Regions from separate parts of the Bradyrhizobium sp. AUGA SZCCT0431 genome, predicted to be linked through region 1. Evidence: predicted binding sites of a transcription regulator. Region 1 holds the regulator's gene; each other region holds the start of a gene.

Evidence for each region. The regulator HrcA, encoded in region 1, represses chaperone genes, less so after heat shock. The targets are predictions, from matches to a motif close to GTTAGCACTCNCNNNNNGNGAGTGCTAAC.
Region 2: the regulator HrcA is predicted to act here: its motif matches at 2,461-2,489, upstream of JQ567_RS22650 (co-chaperone GroES).
Region 3: the regulator HrcA is predicted to act here: its motif matches at 1,139-1,167, upstream of JQ567_RS37675 (co-chaperone GroES).

Annotation. Positions count from the first base shown of each region.
Region 1 is NZ_JAFCLR010000026.1:65,437-69,875, reverse strand. Features, by position in the region: gene JQ567_RS24120 (AraC family transcriptional regulator) at 1-201, shown strand, start outside; gene JQ567_RS24115 (VOC family protein) at 273-707, shown strand; gene grpE (nucleotide exchange factor GrpE) at 738-1,337, opposite strand; gene hrcA (heat-inducible transcriptional repressor HrcA) at 1,530-2,618, opposite strand; gene rph (ribonuclease PH) at 2,776-3,489, shown strand; gene rdgB (RdgB/HAM1 family non-canonical purine NTP pyrophosphatase) at 3,501-4,130, shown strand; gene hemW (radical SAM family heme chaperone HemW) at 4,123-4,439, shown strand, end outside.
Region 2 is NZ_JAFCLR010000023.1:91,045-95,483, forward strand. Features, by position in the region: gene JQ567_RS22635 (MFS transporter) at 1-997, shown strand, start outside; gene JQ567_RS22640 (cupin domain-containing protein) at 1,136-1,711, opposite strand; gene JQ567_RS22645 (usg protein) at 1,867-2,154, opposite strand; gene JQ567_RS22650 (co-chaperone GroES) at 2,532-2,849, shown strand; gene groL (chaperonin GroEL) at 2,940-4,439, shown strand, end outside.
Region 3 is NZ_JAFCLR010000083.1:1,222-5,660, reverse strand. Features, by position in the region: partial or broken gene groEL (chaperonin GroEL) at 1-646, opposite strand, end outside; gene JQ567_RS37675 (co-chaperone GroES) at 788-1,105, opposite strand; gene JQ567_RS37670 (usg protein) at 1,381-1,665, shown strand; gene JQ567_RS37665 (hypothetical protein) at 2,448-2,642, shown strand; gene JQ567_RS37660 (VOC family protein) at 2,648-3,004, opposite strand; gene JQ567_RS37655 (MBL fold metallo-hydrolase) at 3,519-4,439, opposite strand, start outside.

The DNA of each region.
Region 1 (4,439 bases):
CACCGGGCCTGCCGGCTGGCACGCAGCGGGACAGCTCCGGGCTGGGCCGGGATTGCCGCCGAGAGCGGCTTTGCCGACCAGGCCCATCTGGTCCGCGAATTCACCGACCTGGCGGGCGAGACGCCGACGGCCTGGGCGCGGCGTCTGGCGCTGATCGACAGCCGGCTGACACGCCCGAACCAAGCACTTTCGGACTGGTAACAAATCTTCAAGCCGCCGCCGCACCGTATCAGCATAGTGGCGCGGTGAAGCCGAAAGCCAAGGAGTTTGCCGTGACCAATAGCAACGACGCGCAGCGCATTTATCCGACGATGCGTTGCAGGGATGCCGAGGCGATGATCCGCTGGCTCAAGGACGCGCTTGGTTTCACCGAGCATGTCGTTTACCGCAGCGACGGCGTGGTACAGCACGCGCAACTTGCCTGCGGCGCTTCGCTGCTGATGCTCGGCCAGGCCCGCGACGATGAATACGGCAGACTGGTTGGCGACATCTCTGGCCGCCGCACCGACGCGCTGTATGTCGCCGTTGAGGATCCCGACGCGTTGTGCGCCAGGGTGAAAGCATCAGGCGCCAAAATCGAAATGCAACTACACAACACCGACTACGGCAGCCGCGATTTCGCCTGCCGGGATCCGGAAGGCAACCTCTGGAGTTTTGGCACCTACTGGCCCAAGGCGCACGAGAAGCCGATGGATGCGCCGGCCTGATCGCAGCCTTGTGATTAGATTGCGTTCGGCTTAGGTCGTGACGTCGGCGGCAGGCGCCGCCTTGGCGCCGCCCTTGGACACGCCGACCAGCGCCGGACGCAGCACGCGCTCGCCGATCATGAAGCCGGCCTGCACCACCTGCACCACGGTGCCCGCCGGCACCGACGCGTCAGGGACTTCGTACATCGCCTGCTGGAAGTTCGGATTGAACTTCTCGCCTGACGGATCGAATTTCTTGACGCCGTTTTTCTCCAGCGTGTTGAGCAGCGACCGCTCGGTCAGCTCGACGCCTTCGATGAACGCCTTCAGCGCCGGGTCGGCCGAGGCCTTCATTTCCTCCGGAACCGCATCCAGCGCGCGTTGCAGATTGTCGGCGATATCGAGAATGTCGCGCGCGAAGCCGGTGATGCCGTAAGCACGCGCATCGGCAACTTCCTTGGCGGTGCGTTTGCGCAGATTTTCCATCTCCGCCAGCGTGCGCAGCATCTTGTCGCGCGCTTCAGCCGCTTCCTTCGTCAACGCCTCGACCGACCCTTCTTCGGGATCATCAGGCATGATGTAGGGCTTTGAGACCACGGGCTCGCCGCTCTGGGCCGCCGCGTCATCATTCGGCCGGTTGGGATCGGTCATAGGTCTGCCTTCTCAAAAGAACGGTTCGGTCAAATGGGGATTTGCTGCCCGGGATATCGTGCTTTAGCGGGTGAAAATCAAGCGTTCCATGGCGTTTTCGAGCGATGCCTGCACCGGACCTGATCCGGGGTGGGCCCCGGTTCGCGCCAGGAAAGGCGTCAAAACAACAAAGCGAAGCTTTTTCGGGCCGGATTAACCACCGAGCATGCGGCTGACGATGCGCGCGGCATAGTCCACCGTCGGAATCACCCTTGCATAGTTGAGCCGTGTCGGACCGATCACGCCGAGCACCCCGACGATGCGGCCGGCGGCGTCGCTATAGGGCGCGATGATGGTGGAGGAACCGGACAGCGAGAACAGCTTGTTCTCCGATCCGATGAAGATCCGCACGCCCTCGGCACGCTCGGCGCGACCGAGCAGATCGATGACGCCGCGCTTGGTCTCGAGATCGTCGAACAGCGACTTCACGCGCTCCAGATCTTCCAGCGCATGCAGATCCTCGAGCAGATTGGCGTGGCCGCGCACGATCAACTGGCGGTCCTCGCTTTCGCCGCCGGACCAGCTCGCAATGCCGGCCGCGATGATCTTCTGCGTCAGCTGATCGAGTTCGGCGCGGCTTTGCGTCAGCGCGGTTTCGAGTTCGAGGCGCGATTCGGCAAGCGTACGGCCGCGAATGCGGGAATTGAGGAAATTGCTGGCTTCCGTCAGCGCCGATGAGGGAACGCCGGGCGGCAGGGTCAGCACGCGGTTTTCGACCTGGCCGTCTTCGCTGACCAGCACCACCAGCGCGCGTTCCGGCTCCAGCCGCACGAATTCGATGTGTTTCAGCCGCGAATTGGATTTCGCTGTCAGCACCACCGCAGCGGCGCGGGTCAGGCCCGACAACCGCGTCAGGGCTTCGCCGAGCGCCGCCTCGACCGATTGCGCGCGGCCGACGGACGCAAGCTGGGTCTGGATCGACTGCCGCTCGTCTTCGGTAAGGTCGCCGACCTGCATCAGCGCGTCGACGAAGAAACGCAGGCCGAGTTCCGTGGGCAGGCGGCCGGCCGAGGTATGCGGCGCGTAGATCAGGCCGAGCTGTTCGAGGTCCGACATCACATTGCGCACCGAGGCCGGCGACAGCGGCATCGCGATCAGGCGCGAGATGTTGCGCGAGCCGACCGGCTCGCCGGTGGCGAGGTAACTCTCGACGATTTGACGAAAAATGTCGCGCGAGCGCTCATTGAGCTGGGCCAGCCCGGCATTCGGCGCAATCAGGCCAATCGGATCGTGGTGGGCCACAATTACTCCCTCACAGCTGCCCCTAATCTGTCTATCCGGAGGCCCGGTGACAAGCACGCATTACACCCCAAAGAGGTGGCAAAGGCCTTGCCGCTGCCCGCTCCCCCTCCTACAAGCACCGCGAACCGCTTTTACTTGATTTTCTGGAGGATTCCCCATGCGGCCAAGCCGCCGTGCGCCCGATGAGCTGCGCCCCGTGTCGCTGGAACGCGGCGTCGTCAAATACGCCGAAGGTTCCTGCATGGTGAAATTCGGCGATACCCATGTGCTGGTCACGGCCACGCTGGAAGAACGCCTGCCGCCCTGGCTGAAGGGTCAGGGCCGCGGCTGGGTCACCGCCGAATACGGCATGCTGCCCCGTGCCACGCTGGAACGCACCCGCCGCGAGGCCGCGGCCGGCAAGCAGGGCGGCCGCACCGTCGAAATCCAGCGCCTGATCGGGCGCTCCTTGCGTGCGGCTGTCGACCTCGAGGCGCTCGGCGAGCGGCAGATCACGGTCGATTGCGACGTGATCCAGGCCGATGGCGGCACCCGCACCGCCTCGATAACAGGCGCCTGGGTGGCGCTGGCCGACTGCATCTCCTGGATGAAGAATCGCAACATGCTGAAAGCCAATGTGCTCCGCGACAATGTCGCGGCGATCTCCTGCGGCATTTACAACGGCACGCCGGTGCTCGACCTCGATTACGCCGAGGATTCCGAGGCCGATACCGACGCCAATTTCGTCATGACCGGCGACGGCCGCATCATCGAGGTGCAGGGCACCGCGGAGAAGACGCCGTTCTCGCAGGACGAGTTCCTGGCGCTGATGGCGCTGGCGCGCAAGGGCGTCGCGCGTCTGGTGGACTTGCAAAAGATGGCCGTCGCGTAGTCTGATTGATCATGCACCGTCGAATCACAGGCCGCCTCGTGATCGCGACCCACAATCCCGGCAAGCTTGCCGAGATGCGCGAATTGCTGGCGCCGCATGGCGTCGAGGCGATCTCCGCGGGCGATCTCGGCCTCGATGAGCCCGAGGAGACCGGCGAGACGTTTCGGGCCAATGCGGCGATCAAGGCGATCGCGGCCGCGAAAGCCGCGCAACTCCCGGCCTTCGCCGATGATTCCGGCCTCGTGATCGATGCGCTGGACGGCGCGCCCGGGATCTATTCGGCGCGCTGGGCCGGTCCGAACAAGGATTTCATGGCGGCGATGACGCGGGTCGAACGCCTGTTGCAAGAGCGCGGCGCCAAAACGCCAGACAAGCGCAAGGCGCATTTCGTATCTGCATTGTGCGTCGCCTGGCCCGACGGCCACATCGACGAGGTCGAGGCGCGGGTCGATGGAACTTTGGTGTGGCCACCGCGCGGCACCGAGGGTTTCGGTTACGATCCGTCGTTCCTGCCCGATGGACACGGCCGCACCTTCGGCGAGATGGCCAGCATCGAGAAGCACGGCCTGCCGCCGCTGGGGCTCGGCCTGTCGCACCGCGCCCGCGCCTTCGTCAAACTGGCGGAGATCTGCCTTGGCTAGCTTCGACCGCCCTCAGGGCAAAGCGGCTTTCGGCGTTTATGTGCACTGGCCATTCTGCCTGTCGAAATGCCCGTATTGCGATTTCAACAGCCATGTCCGCCACGCCCCGATCGACGAGGCGCGGTTCGTCAGTGCCTTTGCGCGCGAGATCGAAACCTCCGCCGAGCGCGCGCCGGGACGGGAAGTGACCTCGATCTTCCTCGGCGGCGGCACGCCGTCGCTGATGGCGCCGCAGACCGTAGGCGCCATCCTGGATGCGATCGGCAAACACTGGCGTGTCGCAGGTGATGTCGAAGTGACGCTGGAAGC
Region 2 (4,439 bases), on a different contig from region 1:
GCTGGTCGCCGGTTTCGCGGTCGCGGCGATCGGAGTCGCAGCGCTGGCCTATGCGGCATGGCCGATCTTTCCCGTCATCGCGGCGGCGGCGACATTGCACGCCATGGCGAGTTGCGTGCTCGGCCCGGCGATCGCCGCGATCAGCCTTGGATTGGTCGGACCGGCCGCGATCGGCGAACGGCTCGGGCGCAATGCCAGATTTGCCTCGCTCGGCAACGGCTTCGCCGCAGCGCTGATGGGCGCCTGCGGCTATTTCCTGTCCAGCCGCTCGGTGTTTCTCGCCACCTTCGTTCTGGTGATCTTCACCATCATAGCGCTGGCCCGGATCAGGGATCGCGAAATCGATCCGGAGCAGGCCCATGGCGCGATCGTCCGCGCCAAGCCGGATCCTGAAGCCACCAGCGTGCTGCATCTGCTGCGCCAGCGCCCGCTCCTGATTTTTGCCGGCGCCGTGATGTTGCTGCAGCTCGCCAACGCCGCGATGCTCCCCTTGATGGCCGGCATCGTGACGACGCGTTCGACCCAGTGGGCGCCGGTGCTGATCGCGGCGTGCATCATCCTGCCGCAGGCGATCGTGGCGCTGACCTCGCCATCGGTGGGCCGCAAGGCGCAGCAATGGGGCCGCCGGCCGCTGCTGCTGATCGGCTTCACCGCGCTCGCCATCCGCGGCGTGCTGTTCGCAACCGTCACCGATCCCTATCTGCTGGTCGCCGTGCAATTCTTTGACGGCATTACCGCCGCGGTGTTCGGCGTTCTCATCCCGTTGACCGTCGCCGACATCGCCTTCGGCAGCGGCCATTTCAACCTCGCCCAGGGCGTGGTGGGGACGGCGGTGGGGATCGGCGCGGCATGCAGCAATGTATTGGCGGGCTATGTCAGCGACCATTTCGGCCACAGCGCGGCCTTCCTCGGCCTGTCCGCGATCGGATGTTTAGGGCTTTGCCTGATCGCGTTCGTGATGCCGGAGACGAAATCACTCCGTCATGCCCCGGCATAGCCGTCTGAAGGACGGCGTCGCTTACGCTCGCCTACGCCCCGGGCATCCACCACTTACTTCTTCATGAAGCAACAAAAGACGTAGATGGCCGGGACAAGCCCGGCCATGACGAACACTAAAATCGGCGCTCGCGCGCTCTTAAGTCCCCAATTCCACCGTCTTGAATTCCGCCGGCAAAATCACTTCCAGCAATTCGACGTCGTCGGAATAATCCAGGATCAGATGCCTGATGCGCGGCGGCTGGGTCCAGCAGCCGCCCTCTTTCATCAAGGTCTCGCCCTGGCCTTCCATGTAGGTCTTCACCCAGCCCTTGAGCACATAGACCATCTGGAATTCGACGTCGTGGTAATGCAGTTTTGAAACTTCCTCGGGGTTGCAGGGGCCGATCAGCCGGATCACATGCGCCTGCGCCAGGCCATGGGTCGCCGCGGCAATGCCGAGATCGCGGTACTGCGCATAGGTGCGCAGGCCGTCGGCCTTGAAATCCTCATCGCGGTGATGGCTGATGGCGATGCGCTGTTTCGGCCGCGCCTTCGGCTTTGCTACGGCCTTGGCCGCTGGCTTGGCGGCCGCCTTCGATTTGGCCGTGGCGACGCGGCCTTTTGATGTGATGGTCTTGCGGGCTGAGGACTTGGCTGCCGCGCCGAGGCCCGTCCATTTTTTCTTCACCGCGGTTTTGGCTGCGGCTTTCGGTGTCGCTTTTTGCTTGGCCATTTTTCTTGCCTCCCCTGATCGTTTGGTGGGGAGAGGCTAGCACAAAATGCGCCTCGTAGGGTGGGCAAAGGCGCGCTTGCGCCGTGCCCACCATCTTCATCGCGCAAGGAATGGTGGGCACGCTTGCGCTTTGCCCACCCTACAATCCTTTCCGCTCAATTCAGTCTGAACACGCCGTCCACGGCGCGAAGCTCGGCCGGCTTGATCAGCTTGGAATGCGCGACCGTGACCGAATACAGCGGGCCGTCGAGCTTTTCCTGCCAGAAGGCCAGAAAATCTTTCAGCGCCGGAAATTTCGGAAACAGATCGTAGTTCTGCCAGACGTAGGTCTGCAGCAGCGAGGGATGATCCGGCAGCCGATACAGAATTTGCGCCGTCGTCAGCCCATAACCCAGCACCTGCTTCCGGAAATCGTCGGAAACAACTCCAACCCGCGAGACCATGCCAACCTCCATTTTAGGAAGCGCATTTCACGTGGTGGCCACACCGAGCCACCCCGGCGGAGATGCGCTCACATGAGAGAAATGTGACGCACGATACCAACCCATCACAAGCCTAAATGTTTAATGAACTGTTGAAAATTCATGCGTTAGCAGCAGCTTACCGCATGTGCTAATACGAGGTCGGCTGGCCGTTTACCCTGATTAATCATGATGAATGAAATTGGCAGCCGTCATATTTGAGTGCCAATTTTTCTGCTAGAAGCCCTTGTCCCCCGAACAAGACTGGCCTAAATCACCCGCAGCCGGGTTGGCACTCGCCTGCCCGGACTGCCAAGACGCCAAAATCGACAACATTTGCAAAAACTTAGGAGGACTGCATGAAATTCCGTCCGCTTCACGACCGCGTCGTGGTCAAGCGCATCGACGCCGAAGAGAAGTCCGCTGGCGGCATCATCATTCCGGACAGTGCCAAGGAAAAGCCCTCCCAGGGCGAAATCACCGCCGTCGGCCCCGGTGGCCGCGACGAAGCTGGCAAGCTGATCCCGATCGACCTCAAGGTCGGCGACCGCGTCCTGTTCGGCAAGTGGTCCGGCACCGAGGTCAAGCTCGATGGCCAGGAACTGCTGATCATGAAGGAAAGCGACATCATGGGCGTCCTCACCGACGTTCCCGCGACCAAGAAGAAGGCCGCCTAAGCCAACTCGCACACGCTCACCCCTGAGGAGCGCCTGCGAGGCGCTCCCCGACAAGGGTGAGACACCAAGTACAACTCAGGGAAATCAAATATGTCAGCTAAAGAAGTCAAATTCGGCGTTGATGCCCGCGACCGCATGCTGCGCGGCGTCGACATTCTCGCCAACGCGGTGAAGGTCACCCTCGGCCCCAAGGGCCGCAACGTCGTGCTCGACAAGTCGTTCGGCGCTCCCCGCATCACCAAGGACGGCGTCACCGTCGCCAAGGAAATCGAACTCGAAGACAAGTTCGAGAACATGGGCGCGCAGATGGTGCGCGAAGTCGCTTCCAAGTCCGCAGATGCGGCCGGCGACGGCACCACCACCGCAACCGTGCTCGCCGCTGCGATCGTCCGTGAAGGCGCCAAGTCGGTTGCCGCCGGCATGAACCCGATGGATCTGAAGCGCGGTATCGACCTGGCTGTGGAAGCCGTGGTCGCCGACCTCGTCAAGAACTCCAAGAAGGTCACCTCGAACGAGGAAATCGCCCAGGTCGGCACCATCTCCGCCAACGGCGACGCCGAAATCGGCAAGTTCCTCGCCGACGCCATGAAGAAGGTCGGCAACGAGGGCGTCATCACGGTTGAAGAAGCCAAGTCGCTCGAAACCGAACTCGACGTCGTCGAAGGCATGCAGTTCGACCGCGGCTATATCTCGCCCTACTTCGTCACCAACGCCGACAAGATGCGCGTTGAAATGGACGACGCCTACATCCTGATCAACGAGAAGAAGCTCTCCTCGCTGAACGAACTGTTGCCGCTGCTCGAAGCCGTGGTGCAGACCGGCAAGCCGCTGGTCATCGTCGCGGAAGACGTCGAAGGCGAAGCTCTCGCCACCCTCGTCGTCAACCGTCTGCGTGGCGGCCTCAAGGTCGCGGCCGTCAAGGCTCCGGGCTTCGGCGATCGCCGCAAGGCCATGCTGCAGGACATCGCGGTTCTGATCGGTGGTCAGGCGATCTCGGAAGATCTCGGCATCAAGCTCGAGAACGTCACGCTGCAGATGCTCGGTCGCGCCAAGAAGGTGATGATCGACAAGGAAAACACCACCATCGTCAACGGCGCCGGCAAGAAGGCCGACATCGAGGCGCGCGTGCAGCAGATCAAGGCGCAGATCGAGGAAACCACCTCGGACTACGACCGTGAGAAGCTGCAGGAGCGTCTGGCAAAGCTCGCAGGCGGCGTCGCGGTGATCCGCGTCGGCGGCGCGACCGAAGTCGAAGTGAGGGAGCGCAAGGATCGCGTGGATGACGCGATGCATGCGACCCGTGCGGCGGTTGAGGAAGGCATCGTGCCGGGCGGCGGCGTCGCCCTGCTGCGTGCCTCCGAGCATCTCAAAGGTCTGCGCACCAAGAACGACGACCAGAAGACCGGCGTCGAGATCGTGCGCAAGGCGCTATCCGCGCCGGCCCGCCAGATCGCTATCAACGCAGGTGAAGATGGCTCGGTGATCGTCGGCAAGATCCTCGAAAAGGATCAGTACTCGTACGGCTTCGACTCGCAGACCGGCGAATACGGCAACCTGGTCGCCAAGGGCATTATCGACCCGACCAAGGTG
Region 3 (4,439 bases), on a different contig from region 1:
CCATTTCAACGCGCATCTTGTCGGCGTTGGTGACGAAGTAGGGTGAGATGTAACCGCGGTCGAACTGCATGCCTTCGACGACCTCGAGTTCAGTCTCGAGCGACTTGGCTTCCTCCACCGTGATGACGCCCTCGTTGCCGACCTTCTTCATGGCGTCGGAGAGGAACTTGCCGATTTCCGTGTCGCCATTGGAGGAGATGGTGCCGACCTGGGCGATCTCCTCGTTTGAGGTCACCTTCTTGGAGTTCTTGACGAGGTCGGCAACGACGGCGGCCACTGCCAGGTCGATACCGCGCTTGAGATCCATCGGGTTCATGCCGGCGGCTACTGCCTTGGCACCTTCCCGCACAATCGCCGCGGCCAGCACTGTCGCGGTGGTGGTGCCGTCGCCGGCAGCATCCGCCGCCTTGGAGGCGACTTCGCGCACCATCTGGGCGCCCATGTTCTCGAACTTTTCTTCAAGCTCGATTTCCTTGGCGACGGTGACGCCGTCCTTGGTGATGCGGGGTGCGCCGAACGATTTGTCCAGCACGACGTTGCGGCCCTTCGGACCGAGCGTGACCTTCACCGCGTTGTTGAGAATTTCGACGCCGCGCAGCATGCGATCGCGGGCATCGACGCCGAATTTGACTTCTTTGGCTGACATAATGATCTCCGGTTTCAACTGGTCAGGTCCCAAAGACCGCGGGACTGGGCGGTTCTTGAGGGATGACATTTGGATTGCGGTCCCCATCCTTCGAGAAGCCGGCTACGCCGGCTCCTCAGGATAGGGAAAACTGGCTGGCACTTACGCGGCCTTCTTCCTGGCGGCGGGCAGATCGGTGAGAACGCCCATGATGTCGCTCTCCTTCATGATCAGCAGTTCCTGGCCATCGAGCTTGACTTCGTTGCCCGACCATTTGCCGAACAGGACGCGGTCGCCAACCTTGAGATCGATCGGGATCAGCTTTCCGGCTTCGTCGCGGCCGCCCGGACCAACGGCGGTGATTTCGCCCTGTGAGGGCTTTTCCTTGGCGCTGTCCGGAATGATGATGCCGCCTGCGGTTTTGTCTTCGGCATCGATGCGTTTGACCACGACGCGGTCGTGGAGCGGACGGAATCTCATGCGATCCTCCTTGGCTTTTGTGATTATTTCTGGATTGGCAGTCGCAATGAGCGAGTGCTAGCCGCTCTTCACATAAGCCTGTGACACTGGGGCGCAAGGGCTTCGGCCCTCGATGTTTGACTGCAACTTAAGTTTCTCGAGGAGGAATGCTTGCGGTGATTGCTAGCAGGCGAAGTAACATGCTGCTAGCACGTTGATTACTATGACCTATTGAACGTTTTCGTTTTTGGCGAATTGAGAAGCATGCAGCAGCTCTAGTGGGGCTGGAGGTTGGCATGGTCGAGAAAGATGCGGTTTCCAAGGATTTCAGGAAGCAGGTCTTAGGCTACGGACTGACAACAGCGGAAATTGTGTATCGTCGTCCTGATCGTCACTGGTTCCTGCAAAGCTACGTCTGGCAGGACTACGATGTGTTCCCGAATTTTCCGGCGCTGAAGGATTTTCTGACTTTCTGGGAGACAACGCTCGATGGTCCGCTGTTCGCAGTTACCGTCGCGCATTCCAAACTGATCAAGCCTGCCGAACTACGTGCCGTGGACGGAGTCTTCCGGCTGCACTAGCGCGAGGGCGCAGAGCTTTGGGGTGATCGCAAAGCGGTTATCCCAGGACACGACGCAGCTCCGCAACAGAACGTCATTCGGCATCCGTAGCTGGACAGGCAATGAATCGATATCGAGGAACCCAAGCGGAGTTCCAATTCTCGATAGTTGCACCGCACACAGCGCATTCAAAGCTGCTGATCTCGCGCGCCTCTACGATATGTTCGCTGCGGTCATAAACCGCGCCGCATTTACAGGGGCGATACCCAGAAGATTCTGACATGTCCCAATATGCGCTTCGGACTGTCTGTTTTCCAGTTAACAATCCGCTGCCACATTCAAACTTACCCGGTGCCCAGGGCTGCCCTCAAACCCTGCTGGACGCCCTTACCGGCACGATTCCGTAAATCAGAGAAACGGCCAGTTCGGGGGTGCCCAGCTGAGGCCGTGCTTGCGCCCTTCGGCAATTCGAAGCACGCGCGATCGGAGCGGGTTTCGCCGCTCAATACCAGCGGCCCCGGCCGTACCAGCCGCCGCCGCCAACCAGCAGAATGACAAGCACGATGATGAGAAGCGTGGTGGTATCCATGTCGAACTCCTCCTGGCCAGTGCCTTGCGTGCTTTCGCACTTCGCGTATGCACTCCCAATACAACCAACCCTTTTGATCCCTATTCGTTCCTATGACTGGTCCATCCCTCTGCAAGTGAATGGTCATGGATCAGTCGGGTGGCGTCTAACCAAAACTTCAAAGCTGGCGGCGACGATGGTATCTTGAGATGTGGCAGATGGTCAGGTCGTACTGGTGACAACCGAACCGCTAGCGGGCGGTTCGCCCGTCCGCTCGGTTTACTTCGTCGCCGCACAGGATCCGGAGGCGGCCAAGGCGATTATCGCTGCCATGATGGCTCCGAATGAGAAGATCGAAGCGTGGGCGCGGCTTCCGGAGGCAGCAGTGAAAGCTCTCGGGTTGAAACCTAGAGACTTCACGCACGGCTGACGACATCAGGACCGCAAGGGCCGCGCGAAACTCAGCTCGTGGCCGTCGGGGTCATTGAGGTGGAAGAAGCGCTCACCCCATTCGGCATCGCACGGTGAAGTGGTTGGCTGGTATCCCGCCGCGAGTGTGCGCTTGTGAATTGCATCGACATCGCTGACGTAGAAAATGACGCGCCCCCACCAGAACCAGCGCCGCTCGGCGGGCTGGGCGATGAGGTTAAGATAGCTCGCCCCTGCTCGAAAGCTGATAAAGGACGACTGTTCGTCGCCATGCAGGACCTCAAATCCCAGTGCCCGGTAGAACCGGACCGCTCGTGGCATCTCGTGGGTGCCCAGTGTAATAGCGCTGATACCCTCGATCATGGAGTGAATTCTCCTGTTTCATTTCCGCCGTTGACGTCGCGCCCCGACCGATAAAGCCATTCAGCGATGCTGGCCGAACCCGACCGCGGATCAGCCTCGACCTTGGTCGGATCAGCCTTAGCATTTCAACCCTGCCGCAGGGATAGCGAGCGAAGCCCGGTCCTGCTCGCAGCCCATCGGCGCTCCGCGCCGGGTGCGCATGTAGCTCCGCTGGATAGAACGACCGTTTCCCAAACCCATCGCCCCCAGCATGCGCTATGAAAGCTAAGGCAAATCGGCACCTTCAAACATAAACGCTGGTTTACGTTCTAAGAATGGATTTCTGTTTCCGGTGTCTTACGGGGTCTGCTTTGGCCGAAAGCGGACCTGAAAGAGGCCAAGCGCCACTTCCGAAAAGTGCCAAATTCTGACCTTCAGGCGCATCTCTGATAGTCACCCCTTCTGCCGTTTATGGGCCATTGCGCCATCCCCGTCCTGCACTGCACATCGATCGTGCTTAGGCTGTTACGCGCCTTCACTGGTGCGAAAGATTTGAGCGTTGATTCCGCGCGTGGAGAATGCCGAAGGGGTCTTCGCGGCGGGCGAGCTTCCGATAGGTGGTTAGGTCGTCTTCTTGGAACACGGGTCCCTCGCCCCGTCGCCCGACAGAGCCCGTGCTTGGTACCAACGGCAGCGAGGTGCCAACGCCCGCATAAAGATATCGGTCACCGAAAGCCTGCTTCAACGCTGCGAATGTCGGCTCACCGGTGCAGTGGCCCGGCGCGATATTCTCTATCTTGAACGTATCCTTGAGCGCTGCCACGGACTTGGTAATGACCTCGTCCGGAGCGACGACGAGGTGGAATCCGCCGGCGATCAAACGTATTTTGGAATTGATGGCCGCCGCCGCCTCGACGATCTTTTCGACCCCCGGGTGCGCGCAGCCGACCACGAGCACTACGCCGTCCGAGGTGTTGACCGCTAAGGACAACTCCTTGAGCTCTTTCGTGCCGGGGGCGTCGGACACCAGTGCTATCAAGGTAATGCCTGGAACGATTTCCGTCGTTTTGTCTATTAGTTCGATGTTGGCTCCCCGCCAAGCGGTGCCGAATTTCATGACTTCCGGCGGCTTGCCCTCGTAGTAGCGCATCTCGGGCGGCAAAGACTCGTCTTTTCGGTAGAAACTCGATGGCAGCGACGAACCGTAAATGCCGAACCCTTCTCTAGGTGCGTAGATCTTCACCGTCGGATTCACGCTCAGAACATGATTCAGGCCAGCCATGTGATCAGAGTGTCGGTGCGACAGGACGACGAAATCGATGTTGGTAAGGTCAACACCCTTCGCCTTGACGTTGGCTGCGAAGATGTCTGGATCGTTGCCTGTGTCAAACAAGATTCGTTTACCGGCGACCTCCACGAGCGCGGAGAAGCCCCAATCCTTCTTCATTGCGGCATC